Regions from separate parts of the Clostridium sp. DJ247 genome, predicted to be linked through region 1. Evidence: riboswitches for the same ligand, from Rfam matches in the RefSeq annotation. Region 1 holds a riboswitch; each other region holds the start of a gene.
The links. A riboswitch is a leader RNA that binds a small molecule or an ion and turns the genes downstream of it on or off. The one in region 1 is predicted to bind S-adenosylmethionine.
Positions count from the first base shown of each region.

Region 2: another riboswitch for S-adenosylmethionine. It lies ahead of metF (methylenetetrahydrofolate reductase [NAD(P)H]); the one in region 1 lies ahead of HGI79_RS20995 (ABC transporter permease).
Region 3: another riboswitch for S-adenosylmethionine. It lies ahead of HGI79_RS10910 (MetQ/NlpA family ABC transporter substrate-binding protein); the one in region 1 lies ahead of HGI79_RS20995 (ABC transporter permease).
Region 4: another riboswitch for S-adenosylmethionine. It lies ahead of HGI79_RS13050 (YbaK/EbsC family protein); the one in region 1 lies ahead of HGI79_RS20995 (ABC transporter permease).

Region 1 covers NZ_JABAIW010000083.1:3,472-11,244, forward strand. Annotated here, with positions in the region: gene HGI79_RS20975 (DUF421 domain-containing protein) at 1-585, opposite strand, end outside; gene HGI79_RS20980 (YhcH/YjgK/YiaL family protein) at 935-1,402, shown strand; gene HGI79_RS20985 (PRD domain-containing protein) at 1,568-2,719, opposite strand; gene HGI79_RS20990 (LysR family transcriptional regulator) at 3,131-3,997, opposite strand; T-box leader at 4,230-4,486, shown strand; SAM riboswitch class I at 4,741-4,854, shown strand; gene HGI79_RS20995 (ABC transporter permease) at 5,125-5,928, shown strand; gene HGI79_RS21000 (ABC transporter ATP-binding protein) at 6,005-6,796, shown strand; gene HGI79_RS21005 (threonine synthase) at 6,848-7,773, shown strand, end outside.
Region 2 covers NZ_JABAIW010000006.1:111,396-119,168, forward strand. Annotated here, with positions in the region: gene HGI79_RS04275 (hydrolase) at 289-972, opposite strand; sodium ion sensor (DUF1646 type) at 1,159-1,215, shown strand; gene HGI79_RS04280 (cation:proton antiporter) at 1,323-2,510, shown strand; gene metF (methylenetetrahydrofolate reductase [NAD(P)H]) at 2,773-3,639, opposite strand; SAM riboswitch class I at 3,765-3,877, opposite strand; SAM riboswitch class I at 4,092-4,195, shown strand; gene HGI79_RS04290 (O-acetylhomoserine aminocarboxypropyltransferase/cysteine synthase family protein) at 4,364-5,641, shown strand; gene HGI79_RS04295 (homoserine O-acetyltransferase) at 5,811-7,001, shown strand; gene HGI79_RS04300 (homoserine dehydrogenase) at 7,001-7,773, shown strand, end outside.
Region 3 covers NZ_JABAIW010000023.1:39,561-47,333, forward strand. Annotated here, with positions in the region: gene HGI79_RS10885 (Rrf2 family transcriptional regulator) at 1-272, opposite strand, end outside; gene HGI79_RS10890 (Cof-type HAD-IIB family hydrolase) at 453-1,289, opposite strand; gene HGI79_RS10895 (PLP-dependent aminotransferase family protein) at 1,463-2,914, opposite strand; partial or broken gene HGI79_RS10900 (IS4 family transposase) at 3,301-3,825, shown strand; gene HGI79_RS10905 (DHH family phosphoesterase) at 3,920-4,861, shown strand; gene HGI79_RS10910 (MetQ/NlpA family ABC transporter substrate-binding protein) at 5,541-6,371, opposite strand; SAM riboswitch class I at 6,562-6,672, opposite strand; gene HGI79_RS10915 (D-alanine--D-alanine ligase) at 6,922-7,773, opposite strand, start outside.
Region 4 covers NZ_JABAIW010000030.1:33,878-41,650, forward strand. Annotated here, with positions in the region: gene ureB (urease subunit beta) at 1-94, opposite strand, end outside; gene ureA (urease subunit gamma) at 104-406, opposite strand; gene HGI79_RS13040 (hypothetical protein) at 1,070-1,606, shown strand; gene larE (ATP-dependent sacrificial sulfur transferase LarE) at 2,007-2,819, opposite strand; gene HGI79_RS13050 (YbaK/EbsC family protein) at 2,874-3,356, opposite strand; SAM riboswitch class I at 3,464-3,568, opposite strand; gene HGI79_RS13055 (transglutaminase domain-containing protein) at 3,901-5,067, shown strand; gene HGI79_RS13060 (DEAD/DEAH box helicase) at 5,173-6,741, opposite strand; gene HGI79_RS13065 (zinc-ribbon domain-containing protein) at 7,032-7,199, opposite strand.

The sequences.
Region 1 (7,773 bases):
TTCTAGCCATTCAACATTTCTGTTAACTTGCCTTAAATTTTGATGTATTATCACTCCATCGTATATTAGCTCTATACCAATTCCGCTATCTTGAGGAGGAATTTTCATGTCCTTTGGGGTTAGTGGCTGATTCTCTGGCTTTTTTAGAACAGATATTTCACCATTAGTTTCAAGCACAGCATACTGAATTTCAGTTAAATTAAAAATCCCTTTAGTTCGTAATTGTCCTTGTAATTCAGAAATTTTATATCTCATTTTTCTTAAGGTATTCTCCATTATCTGGCCATTCATAATTACTATTGTAGGTTCTCCATCGATAAACTTTGATGCATACCTAAATTTCATTGTAATCCACTCCATAATAAGACCACAAGTTATCCAAACTAGTAGTCCTACCCAATGAGGCCATGCTCTGCTGGATAAATCCGTTGTTAAGGTACCGGCAATAGAGCCAATAGTAATACCTAAAATATAATCAAAATAAGTAAGTTGACTTATCTGTTGCTTACCTAAAATTTTTGCGAATATTAATAAAGAGAAGAAAGCAATTATAGCTCTTACTAATGCAACAAGTCCTTCATTCAATGTAATCACTCCTATCTATAATCATGTATATATCTTTTCATAAATTTAAAAATATATACATAATTTTACTTTCAGAAATATCAGGTTTATAAAGCACGTTTATTAATGAAGTATAAATTAGTTTGTATTGTTGTATGCACTGATAGAATGTATACTGATGCTGAATATTATTCTAATCTTAAGGTGACAGTGAAAATGATTTATCTATATCTATAGTTCCAATACTGAAACTTAACTTATATTCCGGAGGATAGCTTAAGTTGTGAGCTAGGAACTTTAGTATGTTTAAATATATAAAATTTATCTTTTATATTGTATAATTATATGTAAATATTGGGGGTGTTAACAAATGATATTTGGAGATATAAAAAATACTGCTGACATGGAAAAAGTATATCCTAGTTCAATAATGAAAGCTATAGATCACTTAAAAGGTATTGATTTTCACAGTGTTGAAGCTGGAAAATATGAAATCCAAGGTGAAGACATGTACTATACTGTAATGGATGTAGAAACTAAAGAGAAGCATTTATCAAAGCCTGAGATTCATAACAAATATATTGATATTCAATTTTTAGTAAAAGGAGAAGAACTAATAGGATTTGCTAGAGATACTAATAATGTAGTTTCTCAAGATTTATTAGAAGAGAAGGATGTTCTTTTTTATGAGAATACAGAAAATGAAATTGATTTAATTATGAAGCCAGGAAATTTTGCTATATTTTTTCCTAATGATGTTCATAGACCAACATGTGCAGTAAATGAAGCATGTTCCATAAGAAAAGTAGTTGTAAAAATTAATACAAAACTTCTGTAAAGAAAAAAGTTTATGCCCTGTTGGGCATATTTTTTGTGTGTTAAAAGCAGTATCTTAATTTGTTTCGATAAAGGTAGATAAGTCAGTAAAAGTAGAAGAACAAAAGAAACTTTAAAACTTTGATAGTATTTGAGCCTAAGTAACCCTATCAAAGCTCTAAAGTTTTTAGTGTGAGAAAATATTTATAATGTAGCATATTTCACTGTCAGATATTTCAAGCAAGTACTTATTGTATAAGAATATAAAGTTTTCTTTTATAATATCATAAAGCTTTTTATTGTCTGTTATATATGCATCTTTTTCTGGATATTCAACTGGAGATTCCCCTTCTTGAAGTATACTGTTCAACTTTTGAATAAAGTACTTTTTATCTAAGCAATTTAGAGAAACTATTTCAAATAATTCTTTATCATACTTAAGGTTATTATTTAAAAAACTTTTAAGAGCTACTGAACCACCCTGACCAGTTAAACATGCGGTTACTATGGCTACTTTATTTTTATTATTTTTTGGTTCTTTTAATGAACGATTAGTTTCAAAATATGAGTTAACAAGAAGCACTTCTTTATAAATATCATCTAAAGATAAGCCTAATAGAGTTTTTCTAGATGCTTCCAACATGTGTAAGGTTGAAACGAGGGGTATAACCTTTGCTGGAACATTAAACTCCTTTTCTATAGTTTCTGCAAAAGTAGTAAGAGAGCCCATATCAACGAGAAGAAGGTAACCACTAGAATTTATATCTTCCGATATGATTTTTTTCAGCTTATCTAAAACTGTAAAGGAGCTTTTATCAATAGGTGAATTAATACCTAACACGTTATTTTCGCCTAAAAGCTTATTAGCAACATCTGCCATAGAGGTTGCTGTAGATTCGCCGTGAGCAATAAGAATAATTTTCACTTTATCCTTATTCCTATTCTTATGAGTAAGTTGTTCTTCTGGTAATAGAAATATTGCTAAGTATCCTGCTTCATCTTCGGCAATTGAGTGGAGAACATGTTTTTCAATAAGTGCTTTAGCATTAAGAGCAACTTTAAATTCTTCAGGATACAGCTCTTTAATCTTATTTAATTCAGGATTAATAATAGTCTTACCGCTGTTAACTCTTTTAATGAGAGTATTTATATGCAGCGCTAGAGCGGTATACGTATTGTTACTAAAATTTCTTTTTAGTGCATTAGCTACATAGTATAGTACTTTGTCAATACAATCTAATATATCTTCACCAACAATACTCAATAAATTTTTCTTATTTATTTCTTCAGAAACTCCACTAATATGTTTTTCAAAGTATCTAGTTATATCTTTTTCCAAGATATTTTCTATGGCGATATTTGATATACCTTCAGACTTTAATTTTTCTAGTTTTTGTTCAATAATTTGATATATACTGCTATCTTCTTTTTTTAATGGTTGTTGAGTATTTTCTACAGATTCTTATGGAGCAACTATTTGTAATGTCTTTAGGTATGGTTAACACTATGATGGTAGGTCATATTAGTAAGGTAGATAAACCCGGAAAAATAATAGAATTAAAGGTTTAGTATAGGGTTAGGCAGCAGAAATTTAACTTACACCACCGAATATGCTGCCAAACTTCAGCACGTTAAAAACTTTTAATCAGTCTAAAGTTTTTAAAAGTGCCATCAGTTTTGGCAGCATATTCCTACGCATAAGTTAAATTTAAGTTGTGGGTATCTATATAGGATAACAAAATGAAATAATCTATGCTTTAAAAGTTTCTAAAAAGTCTTTAGTAGCTTCCGATAAGTATCGGTTTCTCGCCCATACTATAGCGGTTCGTGTTCTTAAAGACAGTTCGTTTATTTCCATATATTTCAGATCTGTAGTTGTAATGAAGTTAACAGCAGGTTTAGGAATAAGACCTATGCCAGCTCCTGTTCTTGCCCATAATAAGGTTGATATAGCGTCTTCACTTTCACAAAGGATTTTTGGTTCAAATCCAGCTTGGTGACAGGAACTTATTAAAATGTCTCTAAATCTCCCATCTATTATTAAAGGTTTATCTTCAAGTTCGGTTAAGGAAATATTACCTTCAAGTTCTTGAAAGTATAAGTCTTCCTTAACCGCCGCAACCATTGGTTCATCTGATAACAGTATTGATTCGAAGATTTCTGAATTAAAAGGAGTTAGTACAATTCCTATATCTATTGAACCCTTATTTAGTAAATTTAATATATTATATGTATTACTTTCCTTTATTTGAAAAGTTACATTTGGATGCTTTTTTTGAATAATGTTAAGACGTTCAGGTAAAAGTGTAACTCCTGCAGATTGAACAGTACCAATTGATAAAGTTTCCTGAAACCCATCCTTTAAATTTTTTAATTCTTTAATTGTATTTTCTGATAGCTCTAAAATTTGCTTAGAACGGTGCTTTAATACCTTGCCTGCATCAGTTATTTCAAATTTTCGAGTGTTTCTTTCAATTAACTTAATCTCCAGTTCATCTTCAAGTAATTTTAACTGATGGCTAAGAGGTGGTTGAGCTATATGCAATTTTTCAGCTGCCTTTGTTATGCTGCCTTCTTCAATAATAGTCAGAAAGTATTTTAATTGTCTAATATCCATATGAATAGTCACTCCTAATATTTTATTTATACTTTATTCATATTAATTCAATACTTTTTAAGTATTTTTCTTATGTATTTTTCTTTGCTATAATAATTTACAAGATCTAAGAAATGTAAAAATAAGTTTTATATCTCTAATTATAAATGGTTTTATTGTAATATTATATAAATATGAGTTATATTTAAAAACTTAACGTAGTAAATATTATATTTGTATATCTTTTAATTATGGTACTGCTATGACAGGAAGAGTAGGTTATAGGAAACTCCAAGAGAGAAATCCCCTAGGGTGTAAGGGATTTTGGGTGGAAAGTGACTGAAATGCATCCTAGAGCACTGAATTGAAATTTAGTAGGTTTCAGCGGGTACGCCCGTTAAAGCGTTGAGGGATTAATTGACCCTAAATAATAAGTTGTTATGTATAAATGTTTTGTACTTATACATAATAAACAGAGTGGAACCGTGGAAGTAAACTTCTGCCTCTGTAATTGAGGCAGGAGTTTTTATTTTATTAGCACTTGTTAAAAAATAAGGAGAAACTTACATAGGAGAGGGGTTAACCCCGCCTGATATTGTCTAGCTGGCAGTAGACACTACTCCTAGCTTATAGAAGCGAGAGTCTTAGGGCTGGTAGTAAAATGGATAAATTTAAATACAGTATTGACGAAACGAGAAAAATGGTTTAAGATATTAAATAAGTTGGAAATAAATGAATATAATGAGTTTTAAACCATATTTATTCTCTTATCAAGAGTGGTGGAGGGACTGGCCCTATGAAACCCGACAACCGGCATTTTGGTTAAAATGTATCGGTGTCAATTCCTGCAGGATAGTTTATATTCTGGAAGATAAGAAAAATAACTAAATTTAAGAGTAATTAAGTTGAACTTAAATTTAAGGCTGTTTTTCTTATTGAAGAAAAACAGCCTTTTAATTTTTAAAATAAAAATTCTAACTTGCAGCTGGCAGCCTATAAATAATCTAATGGAGGTTAATAAGCTAGCTTGCAATTTACTTAGCACTGTCACTTTATTTATGCATAACTTTACAAGTACATACTAATATCGATTTAACGCGTTACAACTTTGTATTGTTGAACTATTTTAATTATAAGGGGAGGTCAAAATGGATTTAATTAGCATTAAAGTTAATTTTAAACAAGCAAATTATATCAAAAATATTCTCATTGCATTAATAGTACCTATAATAATATTAATAATTTGGCAAATACTAAGTGACCAAGGTATTATTAGATCCTCTGTGCTTCCTTCTCCATATTTTATCAGCATAGCGTTAATTGATATGCTGCATACTGGAGAATTGTTTGAGCACCTAGCTATAAGTATATTAAGGGTTTTCAAAGGATATGCTTTAGGAGCTTTCTTAGGAATAACCTTTGGAGTTTTAATTGGACTTTTTAAATATGCTGAAAAGTCTCTTAACTTAGTAATAGGTTTTTTACGTCCTATCCCAATCGTAGCTTGGGTACCTGTGCTTATATTATGGATGGGTATTGATGAAGCCTCAAAGGTAACAGTAATAGCTATTGGTAGTTTTTGGCCAATATTAATTAACACCATCTATGGTATAAAAAACACAGATAAAAAATATTTAGAAGTTTCGCAAATTTTAGAAAAAAATAAATTTGATGTACTAATCAAAGTGGTTTTCCCGTCAGCACTTCCAGCTATTTTCACAGGATTACGTCTTGGAATAGGCAGTGCTTGGATGAGTGTTATTACAGCAGAAATAATTGCTGCAACCTCAGGTATAGGTTATAAAATTGCTTATGCTAGAGAATTGTCACAACCAGACATAATGTTAGTTGGAGTTTTTTCTATAGGAATTATTGGATTTTTTATAGATTTTGCAATCAAAAAGCTGGAGCTTTTAGTTATAAAATGGAATGTAAATAACTTAAGCCGATAAACAGTAAATATGATTTCTAAAATGATAAGAATTAAAAATAATTAATTATATTGAAGGTTGTAAGGAGATGAGAATAATGAGTCTTATATCAGAAGCAGCAAGTGCTATCAATATAGAAAATTTAAATAAAAACTTTAGAATAGATAACGGTGATGTTAATGTACTTAATAATGTAAATTTAACAGTTAATCAAGGTGAATTTCTAAGTATTGTGGGATCAAGTGGATGTGGCAAAAGTACTTTGCTTAGAATAATAGCTGGATTAGAGAGAAACTATAGTGGACAAATTTTTTTAGGGGGTAAACATATAGAAGGTCCAGGAGTTGATAGAGGAATGGTGTTTCAAGAAGCTCGTCTTTTCCCCTGGTTAACTGTAGAGGATAATATAGCTTTTGGGCTAAGTAGAAATACTTCTAAGAAGCAAAAGCAAGAGTTAGTGAAGGAGCATCTTGAATTGATAGGACTAAGCAGTTTTGCTAAAGCTTACCCGCACCAGCTATCAGGTGGTATGCAGCAAAGAATAAGTATTGCAAGAGCTTTAGTAAATAAACCTAAAGTACTTCTGCTAGATGAACCTTTTGGAGCACTTGATGCTATGACACGTATTAATATGCAGCAAGAAATTCTAAGAATTTGGGAAAAAGAAAATACAACTATGATTTTGGTGACTCATGATATTGATGAAGCAATTTATCTTGGCGATAGGGTTGCGGTTATGTCTAGTAGACCAGGTAAGGTTAAGAAAATAGTTCCCGTACCTTTAGCTAGACCTCGTGATCGCAGCGATTATGATTTTGTAAAAATTAAAAGAGAAATCTATGGTGAGTTTTTTACTGAAGTAGAAAATCCATTTGCCTATATTATATAAAAATAACTTATGCAAAATATAAAAAATTAATTATAGAAGGAGTAATATAATATGAGTTATGTAAGCTATTTAGAATGCTCAAAATGCAAAGAAAGGTATACAGCAGATGTGCCACGTAATTTATGTCACTGTGGAGGTCCATTATTAGTTAGATATGATTTAAAAGCCATAAAAAATAATGTTAAAAAAGATGTATTTAAAACTAGAGAAAAGGGCTTATGGAGATTTAAAGAGCTTTTACCTGTTGAGAAGGAAGAAAATATAGTTAATCTTGGTGAAGGAGATACTCCAATATTAAAAGCATCAGCTTTAGGTGAAAAGCTTGGAATAAAAAACTTATACATAAAGGATGAAGGCTTAAATCCTACAGGAACCTTTAAATCAAGAGGTGCAGCAGTTGGTGTTTCTAAAGCAAAGGAACTTGGAGTTAAAACAATAGCAATGCCTACAGCAGGTAATGCAGGGGGGGCTTGGTCAGCTTATTCTGCCAGAGCAGGAATAGAGTTGGTGGTGGCTATGCCAGAAGATGCACCTGATTTAGCTAAGAAAGAAAGTTTTATTTATGGCTCTAAAACATATCTAGTAAAAGGTTTGATATCTGATGCAGGTAAAATAATTGCTAAAGGAGTTCAAAGATATGGTTGGTTTGATGCAGCTACCCTAAAAGAACCTTATCGTATTGAAGGTAAGAAAACCATGGGACTTGAGATAGCAGAATATTTTAATTGGGAATTTCCAGATGCCATACTATACCCTACAGGTGGTGGAGTAGGCATAATAGGAATTTGGAAAGCCTTTCAGGAATTAAAAGAGTTAGGTTGGATTGGGGACAAGGTTCCTAAGCTTATTGCAGTACAATCAGAAGGTTGTAATCCTATTGTTAAGGCTTTTAATGAAGACCGTGAAGCCTCTGAGTTTTGTACAAATGCAAATACTATAGCTGGCGGAATACGTGTACCAAAAGCATTAGGTGACTT
Region 2 (7,773 bases), on a different contig from region 1:
CCAATCGCACTTCTCTGTTTTAAATTATTATACACTATTTTTGAATATTAATAAAACTTTAATGCTATATATATGAATAAAAATCATCTATCAATAGCTACCTATATAAATAAAAACTTTTGAGTATATATATTTTGTTTAGTCCTCAATCTTATTATAATTATACATAAATTATAATAATTATGCAATACTCTTTTATTTTTTTATTCATAGGGATTCAAAAGTGAAAACTTAATTTTTAGCAATATATATAATAAAATACCTTAGACTAATCTAAGATATTCCATTTTACTCTTCAGTTGTATTCCTATATCTATCCATGCTATGCCTAAATAGCTCAGCACTACTAGGTGGACTATATGTGATTGAATTAGCTCCTGCTTCAATAGTAGCTTTTATACCTTCTTCATACTTACCTCCTGTAGCTATTATAGGGAAATTAGGATGTTCTTCTCTAATTTTTTTAACCACATCTATTGTCTTTTTTCCAGCAGCTACATTGAAAATAGTAGTTCCTGCTTCTATTCTAGCCTGAAAATCTTCTTTATCTGTAACTACTGTAACTATAATAGGTATATCTATAGTATCCCTCATAGCTCTTATAACCTCGTTAGATGTAGGACTATTAACAACAACACCCATGGCTCCTTTAAACTCCGCATCTAGAGCTAAATTCACTACTCTTTTTCCCATGGTAAGCCCACCGCCAACGCCACAAAATACTGGTACATCTGAAGCTGACACTAAAACTTCAGTAATTACTGGTTGAGGAGTAAATGGGTATACAGCCATAATAGCATCTGCATTATTATTTTTTATAACTGCAATATCTGTAGTAAATACAAAAGATTTTAATCTTTTACCAAAAACTTTTATACCACTGGCTGTTCTTATAATATCAGGTACATCTATCATATGACTCCTAAGAGTTCCTTTTATCTCAGGTACATATTTGCTTGATTTCTGATTCATATACGACCTCCATAACATATAATTACTATATTATTTTATCCTAGTAATGAAAAATATTCTATAGAAACTTTATTTAAAATAAGTTATTTATTTGTTTATGCATAAACTTACATAATTTATTATAAAATATTGATTTTTTATTACAATTTTGATAGTATAATTTTATATAATTGAATAATATTTTCCGGTTGGACAAGTTTTAAAGTTGTTTTCAAGAGAGTTTAACTTCTAGGGTGGGAAGTTCCTTTTAAGAATTTTTCTGCTCTTTTTGTCGTTTAAAATGTAAATTTAATATCCAAGCATATTTTTTCATATTTTTTTAAAATTATAAATTAAAGGAGTTGATTTTTATGGAAAAAATATTATTAGATTTAGCTTTAATTCTCATATGTACAAAAATAGGAGGACTTATAAGCAAACACTTTAAAATGCCCGAAGTATTGGGAGCTCTAGTTGCTGGCGTAATACTTGGTCCATCTGTACTTAACTTAATTCATGAAAACAGTAATATAGAGCTGCTATCAACACTCGGTGTAGTAGTACTTATGTTCCTTGCAGGTCTTGAAACAAATTTAGAAGAATTTAAAAAGGCTGGACTTAGTTCTTTGGTAATTGCTTGCGGTGGTATTTTAATTCCACTAATCTTTGGTACTTTGTCTGCATACTTCTTTTTTAATAACCTTTGGGAGAATTTATTTCTAGGAGTTATACTTACAGCTACTAGTGTTACTATCTCAGTACAAACCTTAACTGAACTTGGAAAACTTAATACACGAGCAGGTATAAATATACTTGGTGCTGCAGTTATAGACGATATTTTAGGACTTATTTTAGTATCTGTGATCTTAGCCATAGCTCCAAGTTCTACTGCAGCAGCAACTTCAGCTAATCCTTCTTTACTTTTGACCTTTATAAAAATAATAGTATTCTGTGTGGTTTCAATAATTGCTATAGTATATTTACCTAAACATTTGGATAAATATACAAAGAATATTCAACCTCAACATAGCCTTGTGCTTTTCTCTGTTGCTATTGCCTTAATATTTGCATTTATAGCTGAAAGCTTAGGCATTGCAGCTATAACTGGAGCCTATATATTTGGTCTTCTTCTTTCATCTTTAACTCATAAGGAATATATACAGAAAAGAGTAAATGTACTTTCAGCAGTTTTGTTATCGCCTATATTCTTTGCTAATGTAGGGATATCTGCAAATATACAAGGGTTAAACTTAGAAGTTATATTTATAACCTTAGCTATGTTCCTAGTAGCCGTACTTGGAAAATTACTCGGCTGTTCCCTACCTGCTAGATTAATGAAAATGAAAAAAAGTGAAGCCATACAAATAGGAATTGGGATGATTTCAAGAGGGGAAGTTGCTTTAATAACAGCAAATATAGGACTTCAGAAAGGCATAATATCAGAGGAAATATTTTTACCTACCATTATAGTTGTAATCCTTACTACTATAATAACACCTGTATTATTAAAAATATCCTTTTCTCATAAACTTGAAAAATCAGTTAATGTGGACAATTAAATAATTATCTATATGTGATTTTATAGTAAAAATTTAACTTATACGTAGGGATATGTTGACAATACTGAAGACACATTTAAATATTTTTAATTAGTCTTAGCTGGAATTTGAGAAAAACTTAGAACCTAGATATGTTTGAGCGAAGCGAGTTTATCTAGGTTCTTTTATATTATTATGAAACTCCTCTTCCTTTGGTCAGATGAGTACTCACAGAGGCGGGTAAGTCGAGTTTTAAGGTTGTTTAGCTAAAACTACTGTACCTTTACTTTCTATAACTATCGATGTTCTCCATAATTTTCAACGCAACCTCTGGTTTATTCATAGTGTATATGTGGACTCCCTTAACTCCATTATTAATTAAGTTATTTATCTGTTCTATAGCATATCCTATAGCATACTCCTTAAAAGCTTGTTGGTCATGCTCATATTTTGATATAATTTCTTTTAGCATTTCTGGAATTACGGCTCCTGAGAGTGACACTATTCGTTCTATCTGTTTCACACTAGTAATTGGCATGATTCCTGCAATTACAGGTATATTTATGTTATTTTTGTGAATCTTGTCTGCAAACTTATTAAAAATATTGTTATCAAAGAAAAGTTGAGTAATTAAGAAATCTACACCTTCTGATACCTTTTCTTTTAGATGCTTTATATCTTCATCAATATCCGTACATTCTATATGTCCTTCTGGATATGCAGCTGCTGCAATAGAAAATTCACCTATATCCCATATATCTCTAATTAAATCCTTTGCATATTTATAATTTAAGTCCTCTTTACCAGCAAAATCCTTAGGGATATCACCTCTTAAAGCAAGTACATTATTTACATTGTGATTTTTTAATTCACTTAAGATTTCTTTTATTTCATCTTTAGTAGAACTTACACAAGTTAGATGTGCTAATGCCTCTATTCCAAACTCATTTTTTATCTTAGATGATATTTCAACTGTTCTATCTTTACTGCTTCCACCAGCCCCATAAGTTACACTAATAAAATCTGGCTTCAACTTGCTTAGCTCCGCAATGGTTTTATATATACTATCTAAATTTTGATCCTTTTTAGGTGGGAATATTTCAAATGAAACAGTTTGTTTTTTTTCTGAAAGTATATCTTTTATAAACATGTATAATTCTCCTTTATCTATTTACAATTTAAGACATGGTTATCTATAATTATTTTAAAATAAAAAGCTACCTTTCCACAAGAAAAGTAGCTTACATGAAAATTACATAATCACTTCTAGCTCTCTTCTTATCTATCAGAATAAAAGCATTCTGCAGGAATTGACACCGATACATTTATATAAAAATGCCGGTTGTCGGGTTTCACAGGGCCAGTCCCTCCACCTCTCTTGATAAGAAACGTTTTTATAATAACATTTATTGCTAATAATAATATTTTTTTTTGTTATTGTCAATACTATTTTTGTGTATATATAAAATATATGTCCATGTTACACCGCACAAAACAAAGATTTATCCGATGACTATCCGCAAAATATATTCATTTATTTTAATTTAGGTATTGACATTATGTACTAATACTTGGTATGATGTTATCAATCAAATACGGAACTTCTTATCCAGAGCGGCTGAGGGACTGGCCCTATGATGCCCGGCAACCTGAATATTTATTCAACGGTGCTAATTCCAGCAGGTATAATACCTGGGAGATGAGAAGCTAGAGGAATGTAATCTTCTTGTAGCTCATCTACAAGAAGATTTTTTATTTTATCATAAAATCCTTAAGCTAATAACTATTATAGATATTTGGCATAATAAATTAACTATATTAAACTCATAGGAGTTCCAAACAAAATAAATTATCATATTTAGGAGGAATTTAAAATGGCAAAAGAATTATCATTTGATACTATTCAAGTACACGGAGGACAAGAGGTTGACCCAGCTTCTAAATCAAGAGCAATACCAATATATCAAACAACATCTTATGTTTTTGATGATGCACAAGATGCTGCTGACCTATTTGGTTTAAAGAAATTTGGAAACATATATTCACGTTTAACAAACCCAACAAATGCAGCTTTCGAAACTAGAGTTGCTTTACTTGAAGGTGGAGTTGCCGGCGTAGCTACTGCTTCAGGAATGGCTGCAATCACTTATTCAATATTAAATATTGCTGGTGCTGGAGACGAAATAGTTGCTGCTGCAACTCTTTACGGTGGTACTTATTCTTTATTTGTTCATACTCTACCGAACTTTGGAATTAAAGTTAACCTTGTAAACCCTGATAACGTAGAAGAATTTGAAAAAGCTATAAACGATAAAACAAAGGCTGTTTATATAGAAAGTATAGGAAATCCAGGAATTAACATAATCGACATTCAAGCAGTTGCGGATATTGCTCATAAAAATGGAATACCTCTAATTGTTGATAATACTTTTGCATCACCATATCTTTTAAAACCAATCGAATTTGGTGCTAATATTGTTGTACACTCTGCTACTAAATTCATCGGTGGCCATGGTACATCAATAGGAGGAGTAATTGTTGATTCAGGAAAATTCAACTGGGATAACGGAAAATTCCCTGGTCTTGTAGAACCAGACGAAAGTTATCACGGACTTAAGTATTTTGAAACATTTGGAAACTTAGCATATGCTATAAAAATTAGAACATCTCTTTTAAGGGACCTAGGAGCAGCTATATCTCCATTTAACTCCTTCATACTAACACTTGGACTTGAAACTCTATCACTAAGAGTTCAAAAACATGTAGACAATGCTAAAAAAGTGGCTGAGTTCTTAAGCAAGCACCCTAAGATTGAATGGGTAAATTACCCTGGACTAGAAGGAAATAAATATTACGATTTAGCTAAAAAATATCTTCCAAAGGGACCTGGTTCTATATTTACATTCGGAGTAAAAGGTGGAGCTGAAGCTGGTAAAAAGCTAATAGGCTCAATTGAAATATTCTCTCATCTTGCTAACGTAGGGGATGCTAAATCATTAATAATTCACCCTGCTTCTACAACTCACTCTCAGCTTGATGAAGAACAATTAGTTCAAGCAGGAGTTAAACCTGAACTTATAAGAGTTTCTATAGGTATTGAAGATGCAGATGACTTAATAGCAGCTCTTTCAGATGCATTAGATCAAATCTAATATAACAGAGGTAGAACCTTTAAGAACATATGAGGAAATAATATAACTAAACCTAATATATATACTTTAAAATTTAATTTACCACTAGAAATATCATAACATGATGTTTTTAGTGGTAAATCTTCTTATAAACTTTCAACTGTGCAAATTAAGCTAGGGAGGTATTTTTTTGAACAAGTTTTTATATAGAAAAGAAAATTATAAGGAGTATTTGACTTTTGCATTGGATGAAGATTTTCTTCTAGAAAGCAAAAAGACATTTGGACCCATAACCTTATGTTACGAAAGTTATGGAACTTTAAATGCAGAAAAGAATAACTGTATTCTTATAACTCACGCTCTAACTGGAAACTCCCATATAGCAAAACATGATGAAAATGATGTTGAAGGTTGGTGGGAAGACTTTGTAGGTGCTGGAAAGGTATTTGACACAAATAAGTATTTTATAATTTGTTCAAATATTTTAGGAGGATGTAATGGCTCTACTGGACCATCTTCAATAAATCCGAAAACCGGTAAGCACTATGGTATAGAGTTTCCTATAATAACTATAAAAGATATGGTCAATGCTCAAAAAAAGATCTTTGAGTATTTAGATATTAATCATTTAGTTGCTGCAGTTGGCGGCTCCATGGGTGGCATGCAATCTCTTCAGTGGGCTGCATCATATCCTGATTTTATGGATGGCATAATAAACTTAGCTGCACCTCTTAGCTTAAGTTCTGAAGCTGTTGGCATAGACCATATTATGAGAAAATCTATAATGTGTGATCCAAATTGGAACAATGGAGATTATTATAGTTCAAAACTTCCTTCAAATGGCTTATCAATTGCAAGAATGGTTGCTATGTTAACTTATCAAACAAGAGATTTAATGAATTTAAAGTTTGGAAGAAAGCTTAAAAGCAATGTTGAAGACTTTTACAATGATTTCAATGCAGAATTTCAAATAGATAGTTACTTAAGTTATCAAGGATTAAAGCTTGTAGATAGATTTGATGCAAATAGTTATCTATATCTTACGCGAGCTCTTGATTTATTTGATTTAAAAAGAGAATATGGCACTTATGAAAGCGCATTAAGTCGTATTAAGGCTAAATTTTTACTTGCAGCAGTATCTTCTGATGCTCTTTTTCAATTGAATGAACTTAGAAAAACAAGAGATGCCTTAAGAATAAGCGGAGTAGACTTAGAATACCATGAAGTACAGTCAGACTATGGTCATGATTCTTTTTTAATTGAAGTTGAAAAATATAAATACTTCTTGGCTGAATTTTTGGATAACCTATATGTAGAAACTAATTTAGATAACACATCTAATAACTTTATCAATCTGACTTCAAGACAGGAGGTATTTTAATGATATCAATAGCAATACTAGGTTATGGAGTAGTAGGTACAGGTATAACCCAGTTAATAAACAAAAATAAGGATAGGACTAAAAAGACTACTGGAGAAGATATTATTATATCTAATATCTTAGTAAGAGATATAAATAAACATAAAAAAAAGGGAAACTCTCACATTTTAACAGACAATATTGATGAAGTTTTCGAAAAACCACTAGATATTGTTGTAGAGCTGATGGGTGGAGTTAACCCTGCATATAACTATGTCAAAAGAGCACTATTAGAAAAAAAACATGTAGTAACAGCTAATAAAGATTTAATTGCTGAACATGGCAAAGAATTATTAGATTTGGCTACTGAGAACGATGTTACTCTAAATTTTGAAGCCAGCGTTGGCGGAGGCATTCCTATTTTAAAACCTCTTATAGAATGTCTATCAGTAAACGAAATAATAGGTATAAAGGCTATTTTAAATGGCACAACAAATTTTATTCTTTCGAAAATGGATAAAGAAAACATGAGTTACGAAGATGCACTTAAGCTAGCTCAAGAATTGGGTTTTGCGGAAGCTAATCCTTCATCAGATGTTTTAGGTTATGACGCCGCAAGAAAAATCTCTATCCTTTCAACTATATCCTATGATAAAAGGGTTAATTGCCAAGAAATAGGAATTAATGGTATAACAAATATAGATAAAGAAGATTTTAAATATGCTAAACTAGCAGGATGTACTATAAAATTACTAGCTATTAGTGAAAAACAAGATAACAGGATTCACGCATC
Region 3 (7,773 bases), on a different contig from region 1:
TCTACTAAAGCTAGTTTTCCCTCTAGAGCTCTTAATATTTCACCAATAGTAAATTGATTTGCCGGCTTAGATAATAAATAGCCTCCTTGAGATCCTTTTCTCCCTATTACAAAGCCACTTTTTCTCAAAGCGGAAAAAATTTGTTCTAAATATCCCTCTGAAAGATTTTGTCTATCTGAAATACTTTTTAGTGTAACTACCTCAGATTTTGAATATATAGCTAAGTCAATAAGAGCTTTTAACCCATATCTACCTTTAGTTGAAACTTTCATAAGCTCTCCTTTCCTAGTAAAATAATCTGACATTCTTACTATTATTATATATTATGAAATAACAAAAAATAAATTTATTTTAATTATACTATTTATCAGTGGCATAATCTAGTAATATGCTATGTGGAATAAATTAAATTTAAAAGTTCCAGTTCTATATAGGGTTTCAGACTTGAAACTCTATATATTCATTATAAACTTATTAACAGCCTTTGCTACACCTTCTTCATCATTGGTGTCTGTTATATAGTTGGCTTTTCTCTTTACTAGATCTATTGCGTTTCCCATAGCCACTCCAAGACCTGCATATTCTATCATTGAAAGATCATTTTCACTATCTCCAATAGCTATTATCTCTTCTCTTTTCAAGTTATAATAACCAGCTAAAATTTCAACTGCCCTTCCTTTAGAAGTTCCTTTACAAGTAATTTCTATGTTATCTCTTGCAGAACTAACCACTTCTACATCATCCAGTTTCTCTACTTCATTTCTAATTTTTTGTAACTCCTCTTCATTCCTATTAGAAATTATGCATTTGACTATATTCTCCTCTTCATTATGTAAAATAGTTTTCCATTGTTCTATATTTTTTACATGTATTATTTCTATTTTTTCTTCCTTAAGCAAAGTTTTCTGCATAAGAAGATTAATAATAGATTTATCTAACTTATTTCCAAGATACATTTTCTGCGAAGTATGAAACTCTAATGCCGCTTCATATTTGCTGCAAATATTTAATATTTTTGTAGATAATTTTTTACCAAGTATACTCTTATATATAATTTCATCTTTATCTTTTTCTTTTATAAAGGCTCCATTGGCTGCAATAACTGGCGACTTAACCCCTATAAGGTCAGAGTAGTATTCTGCGTTATCATATATTCTGCCTGTAGTTATAACAATATGAACTCCATTATTATGTGCATTTTTTAATACACTTCTTGTATTTTCTGTTATTTTTCTTTTGCTGTTTAAAAGTGTGCCATCCATATCGATACAGACTAATTTATAACTCATAAACACTCTCCTGTTCTATAATAACTTACGTTAGTTTGCTCCTAACTATTTTAACTCAATAATATATCTATATAAAGCTTACTACTTAAATACACTTTTCACAACCATATTCCCCTGTATTTTACAAAGCTTTAAAGTACAAGTTTAGAAGCTAACGAGTATATTAATTAAGTTTAAGGCTTCCCTTCTTGCAGTGCAGCTACAACTTCACCTATTATTTTAAATCCATCTTCAATGTGTTTTTTAGAAACTCTAGAAAATCCAAGTCTCAGAGTGTTTTTCCCCTTGTTATCTGTGTAAAATATGTCTCCTGGAGTAAAAATTACTCCCCTCTTACAGCACTGATCTAATACTTCTCTTGCATCTATTCCATTTAACTTTATAAATATATGAAGTCCACCTTCACCAAGTATTTCACTACATAAAATATATTTTTTAGCACATTCTACTGCATACTCATATTTTTCTTTATAAACTTTTCTAGATTTTTTTATATATCTTTCAAAAGTGCCACCTTGAAGATATTCATAGAATATCGCTTGGTCTAAGGATGATGTATGAATGTTTCTAGCCCTTTTTACACTTTCTAAATAATCTATTAACTTACTATCTCCTAGTATCCAACCTATTCTCATACCTGGAAAAAGTATTTTGGAAAAGCTTCCTATGTATATAACACTGTTACCTTCTCCACTTAATGCCGCAATAGGCGACACATGAGTTCCTGAATATCTTAATTCTTCATTAAATCCGTCTTCAATTATTGGTATATTATAGTCCCTAAGAATCTTATATACCTCCACTCTTTTTTCTGCAGACATGACAATTCCAGTAGGGTTATGGTAGGATGGAATCAAATATGAAAGCTTAAAATTATCTTTCTCTAAAGTCCTCTTTAACTTATCAATATTTATACCATCTCTGTCCATGTCTATTCCTACAACCTCTAGATTATGAAGTTTCATTATCTTTATAGCAGTATTATGAGTTGGATTTTCACAAAGTATCTTATCTCCATTATTAGTTAAGCAAGATAAAATTAAATCAAAGCCTTCAGTAAAACCGTTAGTTATAATAAGATTCTTTCCTTGTACATTTACACCTTTATTTTTCATATATTTTAATAGATATTCAATGAGAGGTTTATACCCTTGAGCATATCCATAATTTAATATTTTTTCCCCCTCAATAGACAACCTATTTAAAAAAGCTCTCTTTACTTCCTCTATATCAAAAAGACTTTGATCTGGAGCTATACTTTTAAAAGATATCATTCCTTTTTTCCACTTAGCCTCATGCTTTACAATATCTAATTCTTGAGAAACCCTTGCTAAGTTGTTTATATGACAACCCCAATCAATGCTCCATTTCTCCTGAGGATTTATCTTAATATCTGCAATAAAAGCACCCTTACCTTTTTGCATGTATACAAATCCTTCTTCTTCGAGATACTGATATGCACATATTATTGTATTTCTACTTACCTTTAAAACAGAGGACAATTCCCTAGTAGATGGAAGCTTTTCGCCACTTCTTATCATACCTCTAAGTATCATATCCTTTATATAATCTTTGATTTGAATATATACAGGCGTATTTTTATCTAATTTTATATCTAAAAACATATTTTCACCTCTATATATATTTTCACACAAATATGACTATAAATAAAGATTTTCTTATTTTATGAATAATCATAACTTGAATTTTACTTATACTCAGGAGTATATCACTAATGTTGAAGTCAAATTTAAATATTTTTAATCAGTCTTAGCGAAAATTTTAAAAAAACCTTAGACATTAGTCTAAATCCGTGAATTTAAAACATAAATTTTATAAAAAATTTGAGTAAAACTTTATTTAAATGCATTTGAGTATAATATTTTTATAGAATAGTTTGCATAGGCGTAAATCCAAACCTAATATTGGTACTAAACCATTATATCTATAGTATAAATATAAAGAAAAAAGCTACTCCTAATATTATAATAAATAAAAAGGAATAACTTTTATGAAGAATATTAACTCAGTAGATAGCATGGCTAAAATAGAAAAAATTATTAATAATCTTTCAAAGAAGATTATTAATAATTTGTCATTAGCTGTTAAATTCACTAAAAGAAATAGTAAGTTAGATGGTTTTACATTTTTTAAAGCATTTACATTTGGCGTATATAGTCTTCAAAATATTTCATTGAGAAACATAGCAGATTTTTGCCAAGAAACAGTATCTGGACTAACTTTGTCCAGACAGGCTTTGGAAAATAAACTTAAAGTAGGTTTTGAATTCTTAGAATCTATTCTTAGACATATTATCGAAGATAACATACTTAAAACAATTAAACATAACCATATAGAAATATTTAAGATTTTTAACGATATAAAAATCTGCGATAGTAGTATAATTAAAACTAGTGATTCATTAAGAGATATTTATAGAGGATTTGGTACAAAATGGAATTCAGAATCAGCACTTAAAATACAAACAGTATATAGCTTTAAAAATAAACTGTTAGATACATTTGAAATTGAAGATGCTATATTATTTGTATATAACTGGTTTAGCTTTACGCCTATGGAATAGTTTGTTCAAAACATGATAATTATACGAATTTATAGGAGGTTACTAAATGAATATAAAAATATTTACTCATAATGATTTAGATGGAATAGGGTGTGCTGTTTTAGGACTATTGTGTTTTGATAAGGCCGATATTGAATATTGCGGTTATGAAGATATAAATAGCAAGGTTAAAGCTTTTATAGATAACAAAGGTTACGATAACTATGATCATGTTTATATAACTGATATATCAATAACTCTTGAACTTGCTGAAATAATCAATAATACTGAACCTGAAGTATTTGAACCTGGATTTAACCTGTGCGAATCTTTCACTTTAATAGATCATCATCCTACTGCACTACACTTAGAAAAATATTGGTGGTGTGACATTGAAGTTGAAAATGAACTAGGTAAATGTAGTGGAACAAGTTTATTTTATAAGCACATACTTCAATCATTACATTATAACGTAAAGTTAAGTAATAAAAAAATAAAAGATTTTGTGGAAACTGTAAGGCAATATGATACATGGGAATGGAAAACAGTTTATAAAAATGATAACCCTAATAAATGGAATAATTTACTTGGTTTATATGGCATACAGAAATTTGTTGATAGAATCATTAATAAGTTAACAACTGAAGAAGCTTTTGATTTTGATGATACAGACTTACTAATGCTTGAATTGGATAGGGATAAGAAAGAGCAATACTTTGAGTTGAAATCAAAAGAATTAGTCAATATTAAAATTGAAAATTACAATGTTGGAGCAGTTTTTGCAGATCAATATATATCTGAACTAGGGAACTATTTAGCTGAAAAGTTTACTGAATTTGATTTTATTGCTCTGATTGGTAATAAAACTGTTAGCTATAGAGGTATAAAAGATAATATTGATTTAGGATTAGTGGCAAAACAATTCGGTGGTGGTGGTCAGCCAAAAGCTTCAAGAAGTCAAATAGATAAAGATAAACAACTAGAATATATTAAAAGCTTATTCAAATAGTTCGCAGTTCAACTATATCTTGGTATAACCTTTTGAATATGGCTTCACTTTTTATAAACGGTTAAACTTTTTTTACAAAGCTACACTATTATTATGAAACTTCTCTTTTTTGTGTCAGAGGCGTACTCACAGAGTAAGCAACCATATCAAAATCATAGATTCTGACTCTTTAATTAAATTTGAGATTTAAACTTATTAAAAAGTATTTATGACGCAAAGAACCGGTAACATATACCAACACCTAGATGAGGTTCTAAAGTTGAAACCTCGTATAGATATCCAATTTCATAACTTCACTTATACTAGGAAATATACTGACAATTCTGAAGATCATTTAAATACTTTTCTTTATGGTCTTAGCTAAGTATTTGAAAGGTGTTTAGACCTTTAGATTTGTTTGAGAAAAGCGAGTTTATCAAAGGTCTATTAAATTCATAATGTAATAAAAAACTCAGCACCTAGTAAGTACTGAGTTTTTATCTACTATTGTTTAGGCTTTTTTCTATTCTTTACGTGCTTTTCTTGAACATCACTTTTATTAGTTCTTTTTGTACCAATATTTACGTCTTGTTTATTTATACCGCCTTTGGTCATACGGTTACACACCCCTTTCTTAATATTAGATTTACCTTAGAAAGAGGTTTTATTCCTATATACTTAGCAATATAAACTATAAACTTTAAAATGCTGGTACTATGCTTCCTTTGTATTTATCTTCTATATACTTTTTAACTTCTGGGGAAGTCAAAGCCTTGGAAAGAGCTTGTATATATGGTTGATCTTTGTCTTTTGTTCTAACAGCAAGTACATTAGCATAAGGTGAATCCTTTGATTCTATAGCTATAGCATCTTTTGTTGGATTTAATCCAGCTGGAATTGCATAGTTAGTATTTATAACTGCTGCATCTACATCACCTATAACTCTTGGAAGTTGTGCTGCCTCTAATTCTGTTATTTTAATATTCTTCTTATTTTCTGTAATATCTAACTTAGATACAAGATCTCCATCTTTTAACTTTATAACAGCTGAAGCTTGTAATACTTTTAATGCTCTAGCACCATTTGATGGATCGTTTGGTATTGCAATTGTTGCTCCATCTTTAAGTTCATCTAATTTTTTAACCTTCTTTGAGTATACTCCCATTGGCTCTAAATGAACTTTAACAGTGTAATCTAAATCAGTATGCTTTTCTTTATTAAATGAAGTTAAGTAAGGTATATGTTGAAAGAAATTTGCATCAAGTTCTCCACTATCTAAAGATGTATTTGGTATTACATAGTCTGTAAATTCAACAATTTGAAGATCATAGCCTTCTTTTACAAGTAGTGGCTTTACTACTTCCTTAAGTATTTCTGCATGTGGTGTTGGTGATGCACCTACTTTTATAACCTTTTTAGTTTCTTTACTAGTATCATTTTGCTTAGCAGCCTCTTGTTTTTGTCCACAACCAGCTAATCCTAAAACAAGCAAAGCTGATACAGCTATTGATAAAATTTTTCCTTTTTTCATAATAAAATTCCTCCTAATAATTCTCTATTCAAATGCTTTACTTTCTTTTTAACTTTAAATATAGTCTTAACTTATCAATGTAAACAATCAATAATTGCATAAGAACAAAAGTACTTTAATTGGCCGGCCTTGTTCTTATTTAAAAAAATTAAAACTCGAGGAAAACCTCGAGTTTAAAATCTCAACGTTATCCTCATCTTCCAGCTTACACTGTAGGATTTAGCACCACTGTATTATTAAATGAAACAATACTGGTTGCTGGGCTTCATAGGGCCAGTCCCTCCACCACTCTTGATAAGTAAGTACTTATTATTAAATTCATTGTTTAGATTATATCAACCAATAAATATCACGTCAATACTATTTTGATTTTTTTATTCAAGGTATAATTTTTTACAAATGATTTATTACATATTTATCATTATTTCACTTTTAATATATGATACTTATCAATTACGCATTAATTATATTATTAAATTTATATTAATCTAACTGTAATTTTTATATTTAATTAATATAGATACCCACAGCTTAAATTTAATTTATACATCTACCTTTTTTGTTTTAATGAAATTTCAATTATTTCATCTAACAATTCTGCAAAACTCATATCCACAGCCTTTGCACTCTTTGGAAACAAGCTATTTTTAGTCATTCCTGGTAAAGTGTTAAGCTCAAGTATATAAGGTACACCTTCCTTTATTATCATATCAACTCTAACATATACACTACACTTTAGAGCCTTCCAACACTGCAAAGCCATTTCTTCAATTTTAGCCTGCAGCTCTTTTTCAAATTCAACTATAATTTCATCTGATCCACCATCTGAATATTTTGCAGTGTAATCAAAAAACTCTGACTTTGGTTTTATTGCAATTATAGGAAGCATTTTTCCATCTAATATACAACAAGTTATTTCATCGCCCTTAATATATTCTTCTATCATAACTTCGTTATCATAATCTAATGCTAATTTTACAGCACTTTCTATACCTTCTTTACTTTTAACTATATTAGTAGCTACACTAGAACCTCCACAATTAGGTTTTACTACTACTGGGTATCCCATCTTTTCTATATAACTATAATCTAGTTCTTCTACACTTTTAACAGACAACCAATCTGCAGTGTTTATACCTGCTGATTTTAACACCTTTTTAGTGGTATCCTTATCCATACAAACTCCACTAGTTAAAGGACCACACCCTGAGTAAGGTATATCCATAGTTTCAAGCACCGCTTGAACCGTTCCATCTTCTCCAAACTTGCCGTGAAGTGCAAGGAATGCAAAATCTAAATCTTTAGTTTTTTCTATAACATCATACTTTTTATCTATAATTATAGGAACTATTTCATATTTATCTTTATTTAAATAACCTGCTATTTCTTTTCCAGATTTTAA
Region 4 (7,773 bases), on a different contig from region 1:
TATCTCCAGTATTAGCCACTATTATATTTGCTGTTTTTCTCCCCACATTACATACAATATCTCTGTCTTTAACAATAATTTCTCCTGGTATCATCATTAACACCTACCTTATTGGATTATGAACAGTTACTAGTTTTGTTCCATCTGGAAAAGTAGCTTCAATTTGAACTTCCTCCACCATTTCAGCTATGCCTTCCATAACATCCTCTTCCTTAAGTATCTGAGTTCCATATTGCATAAGCTCAGTAACAGTTTTACCATCTCTTGCAGCTTCCATAAGCTCCGAACATATCAGAGCTACTGCTTCAGGGTAGTTAAGCTTAAGTCCTCTATCTTTCCTCTTTTTTGCTAGCTCTCCAGCATAATGCAGCATTAACTTTTCCATTTCTCTAGGAGTTAAATACATGGTTTCACCTTCCTTTGAAAGAATCCTACTATACATAGTATTTAATTAAATTTTACAATATATTACCATAAGTTTTTATTAAATTATACCATTTTATTATAATTTTTCAAAATTAAGTAACATTATCCTGACAATATATTTTCATGACTGCATACTTTAATCATTACCAAAATATTATTATAAGTTAACAATAATCGAGAGGAGATGATATCATGAAACTAATATTTTTATTATACCTTTAGACATTGTATTGAGATGTATTATTTAAAGAACTTGGAATAATATCTGTTTTAATTGAATAGACCTATATTAGGAGCTTAATTAAAATCCAAGGAGGTAAAGAGTACAGTACTTCTAATATTTTTATGTTAACTATATATTGAACAAATCATTTTTAATATTGTTCAAATTAAAATATTAATGAATAAAATTTACGCAACAGAATAAACATCCTTCCATACTATAATAGTGCAAAGAGCTTTTCATATATTATATTTAGTAATCAATTCTTAAACATAGCAATTGTACATTATAACATATTCTTATAATACTTTTATAAACCTAGCTAAATAATAAAACTTAAAGTTAAACATGCATGATATTTACTAATCTTAGCTTTTGATCACATATTCTCCAATAATATTATTTGAAAGGAGACTATCTATGGAAGAAAAGATAACGTTTACTAAAAATAAAGAACCAAGTATCTTTTACCCTAAGCAATTTATTGAGTATTTAATTTCTATTTTTCTCTGTATATTTATAGTTATACCTGTTGTTTGCTTACCACTAGCTGCTGCAATAATAGAAAATGAGATGATATTAGATTCACTGTTAGTATTTCCCTTAGCTCTTTTTCTTTTAACTCCAATTATAATTTCATGCTACTTCCTAATAATAATAGTAGCTTTTAAGATTAAACGAATCTATATAGAGTTAACACCTGATAACTTAATTTTTAGGGGACCCTTCGGAATACAGATACTTGATATAATGTGCATAGAATCTATATGCAAGTCACAGGGTTATAGAGAATTATTTGGCTATGTAGTTATAAAAGAAAGATTAGGTTGCTTAAAAGCTACTCCTAAAACCCTAAGAATTCCACTTGGCTGCTTTTCAGATAGAGATATTTCAATGATTATTAAAGCTATTAAGGAAAAAAATAGTAGTATTCATATAGAGAATTTATACAATTAGGCTTATATTATAGATAATGATGAATTAGCTAGATAAATCTGAAATTGTTATAATTAAATATTGAATATTCTACAATTTATAAACACATCATTTCATCTTAAATATGTTTTAAAACGCAGAAATTTACCCTTTAAGTAGCCACCATAAACTGTTGTCTACTTAAAGGGAATATATTTTACTAGCTACTTAGTTTCACTTTATTTCTACCGCATCTCCAGTATATAATACTTATTTGTAAATATAAAGAAGATTGTAGTATTATAGATATCATCAACTTAAATTTAACTTATACGTAGGAATATGCTGCCAAAATTGATGGTACTTTAAAAATTTTTAACGTGCTGAAGTTTGGTATCATATTCGGTGGTATAAGTTAAATTTCGGGCATGGTTATCTATAGTTATTTATTTAATTCCAATACTTCATTTAAACTTCCAGTTCTATATCCTTCCAAATCTAATGTAACATATTTAAATCCAAAGCTCTTCAATTGTTTTGATATAGTTTCAAACAAATCATTATTGAAAAGTTTTACTATGTTTTCCTTTGGAACTTCGATTCTTGCTAAGTTATTATGACTTCTAACTCTTACTGCTCTAAAGCCTAAATCAATAAGATATTTTTCTGCCCTTTCTACCCTATCTAGCTCTTCTATCTTTATTTCCACGTCATATGGGATCCTAGACAACAAGCAAGCATAAGATGGTTTATCCCAAGTTTTTAAATCTAATTCCTTGGAAAACTCTCTAATCTCAGCCTTTACTATACCATTCTCCAAAAGTGGACTTTTTATATCAAGTTCTTTTAAAGCTCTAAGTCCAGGTCTATAATCCTTAGTGTCATCTGCATTAGTTCCATCTACTACATATTTAAAATTTTCTTCAGCTGCTTTTTCTTTTATTTTTGTAAAAACAGCTGTTTTGCATAAATAGCATCTATCAGATGGATTAAATTTTATTTCATCTATAATTACAGGAACTTCTAAAAGTTCATGCTTTATACCTATTTCTTTTGCTGCAATCTTTGCTTCTTCAATTTCCCATTTAGGTATATAAGGTGCCACTACGGTTAAAGCTAATGCTTTATCTCCCAAAGCCTCTTTTGCTACTTTAGCTACAAAGGTACTATCAACACCACCTGAAAAAGCCACAACTACACTTTCTAATTTTTTCAAATAGTTGATTAAATTTTTATATTTTATGTTTTCTATCATTTAGATTACACTCCTACTACTATATATTTTTTATTTATTAAATAAGCTGCCACCTTAATGGTAGGCATAACTATTTTCATGTTGACAAATATCAAGCCATTGTCCATCAGTTAAATCCATCAACTCTCTAGGTGCAACTTTTACAACAAAGTTTTTCAATCCAGCACATATATATATATAACTAATCTTTTTCAAAGAAACATCAATATAAACTTTTAGTGGTTTTTTTAGCCCCAAGGGACTTAGCCCTTCCAAAGGATGCCCTGTTATATCTATAGTTTCATTATTAGTTAATATTTTCGGTTTCACTTTAAAATAATTTTCATACTTATTACTGCTTATTTTCAAATCTTCTGATACTACAATTAATATGCTATCATTTCTTACTTTAAAAGCTAAAGTTTTTCCAACACACTCTGTTTCCAATGTTCTTTCCTTATGTTCATTATAAAGTTCACTTTCATTATTTAAGAATTTTGTAACTGAGCATTCAAGTCCCCTGCTTAAAAAATGATTTATAACACTATCCATACCCATTTTTATTCTCCTTTCACTAAATTGATATTATATGGGGAACTTCTTACATATACAAATATAAAAAATCTTCCTGTAGATAAGCTACAAGAAGATTATATCATTCTAGTTCCTTATCTTTCAGGTTACCACCACCTGTTGGAATTAGCACCTTGAAACAAAGTTCAGGTTGCTGGACGTCATAGGGCCAATCCCTCAGTCTCTCTTGATAAGAAGTTCCATATTCACTTAACCTTATTATAACAAAACAGTAATTAATAATCAATATATTTTGTTATAAATTAATTTTAATACATTCTTAACCTTTCCAATAAGGAGCTTTACATAAAATTCCCCAATTGTATTTACATTGCCATTGTGTTTATTTATAAACTATGATACTAATAATATTGAATACTATTAGTATAACTACGTTTTATTTGTAATATTTGCTTTAAATAATCTATTATAGATTCAACAGGGATTGCTCTATTCTTAAGTCTTTGCAAAGCTGACAAGTTAAAATAATTTTAAAAATTTAAAGCTGATATAAGAAAAGGGAGATACTATGTTTAATAATAAACCTTTTAAAATTTTTTTAGGAATTACTATACTTTCAATATTAACTTTTTCTTTTTTATCTTATAGTGTTAATGGAAAAATATCCAAATCTGTTAACAATTCATCAACTAACAATAGTGCTGAAGTAAATAATACAATTATTAGTAATTATGATGATTATTATAATGCAGTTAAGAAAGCTATGAGTAACTATGATAGCAGCATAACTCTTAGAATAAAAAATTATAATAAGAAAATATATAACCTTGATGTATTTAATAAAATTTTAGAGAGTACTCCTGAATTAAATGGTATTTGTATAAAAGCTTCAAGTACAGTAAAATTTTCTATTCCTATTAAGTTAATAATAAATTTTGAGTACATTGACAGTAAAGAAAATCTGAAGAGTAAAGACAAGATAGTACATGAAAAGATTCAACAAATTGTAAATAGTGTAATTAAACCGGGCATGAGAGATTATGAAAAAGAGGCAGCTCTTCATGATTATATAATAAATAACTCTAAATACGATAACAGATTCTATACAGGTAATATGCCCAAAGAATCTAATACAGCTTATGGTATCTTAATAAAAGGCATTGGTGTATGTCAAGGATATGCAGAAGCTATGGACATGCTATTGAAAGCCGTTGGTATTGAATCTATACTAGTAATTGGTGATGCTAATGACAGTAAAAATTGGATTAGCCATGCTTGGAATATAGTTAAAATAGGTGGTGAATATTATCACCTAGATACAACTTGGGATGATCCTACTACCCGTGATGGTTCAAATCATCTTAGGCATTCTTATTTTAACGTTACAGATGAACAGATTAGTAAAAATCATAGATGGGATAGAAGTAAATATCCTAAATGCATAAATACTCAGTATAACTTTAATAATTTAAACTTAGTTGAAAAAGATGAATCTGGAAACATTATAACTGTAGTTAAAAATTATAGTGAATTTTATAAGACTATAAAGAATGCTCTTGGTAATAGTACTACTAGTGTAAGTATAAAAATTTTAAATTATGATGGAAATATCTATGATGTAGAACAGTGCGTTAGTAAAGCTTATGATGCTTTAAAAAGAGGTGGAAAATTTAGTTGGGTTAGCTATAATGACGAACTAAATAATTCTAAATATATAACCATAGATTTTCAGTAATTAATAACATATAACCACCAGACTGGTATATATGACGTCATACTGGTGGTTATTATATTCTATAGACATAGGTTTCCTGTAGACAACCTCGTTAACCTTATATCCTTATCTTTTTTTAGATATCTCAATTTTAACTTTTCTTCCACATAAATTTTTACCTTGGCAATACTTTAATATGGAATCAACGGAATCCTCATTTACATCAATAAATGAAAACTTTTCAAGAATATCTATGTTACCTATATCTACTCTACTACTGGTAACATTATCATTTAAAAACTGGATTAGCTGTTTAGGGTTAAGCCTATCCATACGTCCTACGGTGATAAATAATCTTGTAAAATTAGATGTTGATCCTATAAGATTTTCTGTATAATCGTAGCTTATTTCTTTTTCGTAAATCATTTTTAATAAAGCAGCTGCTACATCAACTAAATTGAATTCTTCATCCAATTCTGCCGCCAAAGGAACAAACTTTTTATAGTCTTCAGTTTCAAGTGTTTCCTTTATTTTCACAACTATACTCTTATATTTTGATAAAAATATCTCATCAACTGTTGGGATTTCTTTTCTTTTTATTTTACTTTTTGTATATTTTTCAATCTGTTTAAGAGTCATATATTCTCTAGCGGTAACAAGAGTATACGCAACTCCTTCTCTCTTAGCTCTTCCAGTTCTACCAATTCTATGAACATAAGATTCTATATCCTGCGGAAGATCATAATTAATAACATGAGATACATTTTCAACATCAATACCTCTTGCTGCAACATCAGTAGCTACTAAGAAATCTAAATTACCTTCTTTGAATCTTTTTAAAGTGTTTGATCTGTGATTTTGGCTCATATCTCCATGCATGCCTTCTACATTATAGCCTCTTGCCTGCATAGTATCTACTAATTCATCTACACCACGTTTTGTCTTGCAGAAAATTATGGCTGCAGTAGGTTCTTCAGCATCTAATATTCTACATAAGCATTCAAATCTATCCTTTTGTTTAATTTCATAATAATATTGAGACACAGTAGCTACTGTCATTTCATTTTTTACAATTGATACATGCTTACTATCAGGTTTCATATATCCTTTAGCTAATTTTTTAATTTCATTTGGCATGGTTGCTGAAAATAATAATGTCTGTCTATCCTTATTACAGTTTTTAATAATTTCTTCTATATCATCAATAAATCCCATGTTTAGCATTTCATCAGCTTCATCAAGTATAAAAAATCTAATAGCACTAAGATTAATAACCTTTCTTCTTATCAAATCTAATACTCTACCTGGAGTTCCAACTACTATATCTATTCCTTTTTTTAGAGCTTTGATTTGTCTTTCAATGGGCTGACCACCATACACAGGCAGCAGCTTTACTCTTGTATACTTAGCTATACGATTCAATTCATCGTTTACCTGAATTGCTAATTCTCTTGTAGGCGTTAATACTATACTGCTTATTTTTCCACCTAATTCACCTATATTATTTAAAACCGGAGCTCCAAAAGCAAGAGTTTTTCCGGTACCTGTCTGTGCCTGACCAATAACGTCATGACCTTCTAGGAGAATAGGTATTACCTCAGCCTGAATTTTTGAGGGTTCTTCAAATCCCATATCATCTATAGCCTTCAATATGTTTTCATTTAGACCTAAATCATAAAACTTTTTATTTTCCATTAACATTCCTTCTTTCAATTAATTATTTCTTTTGAATAATATTATTTGTTTATTATAAAAACTCATAATAAATTATTTAATCTACTTCATTACAAATTAAACTGTTATTTATGTGTACTATATAAAGTTTTAACCCTATATTCAAATATATACACTAATAAAAACATTTCTAAGTATTGTTATATTTCAACAACATATATTTTTAGTTTAACCTATAAATTCCACAAAATTAATAACAATAAAAAAACCCTATAAGAGTTATCTCTCATAGAGTTTATCCACAAATAGAATTATCTTCTGAATTCTCTATTGTTGTTTTGTTGTTTTCTAGCTCTTCTGCAATCAGCACATCTTTGTGGCTCATTTTCAAAACCTTTTTCTTTATAGAAAGCTTGCTCGCCTTCTGTAAAAACAAATTCTTTTCCACAATCTTTACAAACTAAAGTCTTATCTGCCATTTCAACATTCCTCCTTTTTATAGTTAAGATTTAAACTGATTTACATAACTTCTTATTAAGAGGAAATGTCTATAATCTTATTAAATCCTTATTGATCACATTAAGAGTATAACAGTTATATAAATAATATGCAACAACTAAAATGAAAATAATATCTTTTTAACATTATTTTTCTAGACATTCAGCTAAACATTCTTTTATAACCTCTTCTGTAGTTACGAATATTTCTTCAACGTTCATTTAAATACCTCTAAATAATCCCTATAGAAATGCTACAAAATAAAAGTATACTATTAAAAAAGTACTTAGTATAAACCTTGAAGAAAATTTTAAAAATTAGGAATTAAATTAGAATATTGAAATAGTGAGTTCAAGAATTGTAAATAAAAGATTCGTCAGTTTTCTAATTTTATTATAACTCTAATATTTGAAACAACTTTGATTTTGCAAATTATACTCTGCAACTTCTCTACAAGAAATAAAATTTATTTTATTCACACTTTAAAATATATCTTATTATTTGTTAAAGCACAATTTATTTTTATTGAAAATATACTTTAGTATATTAAATTGT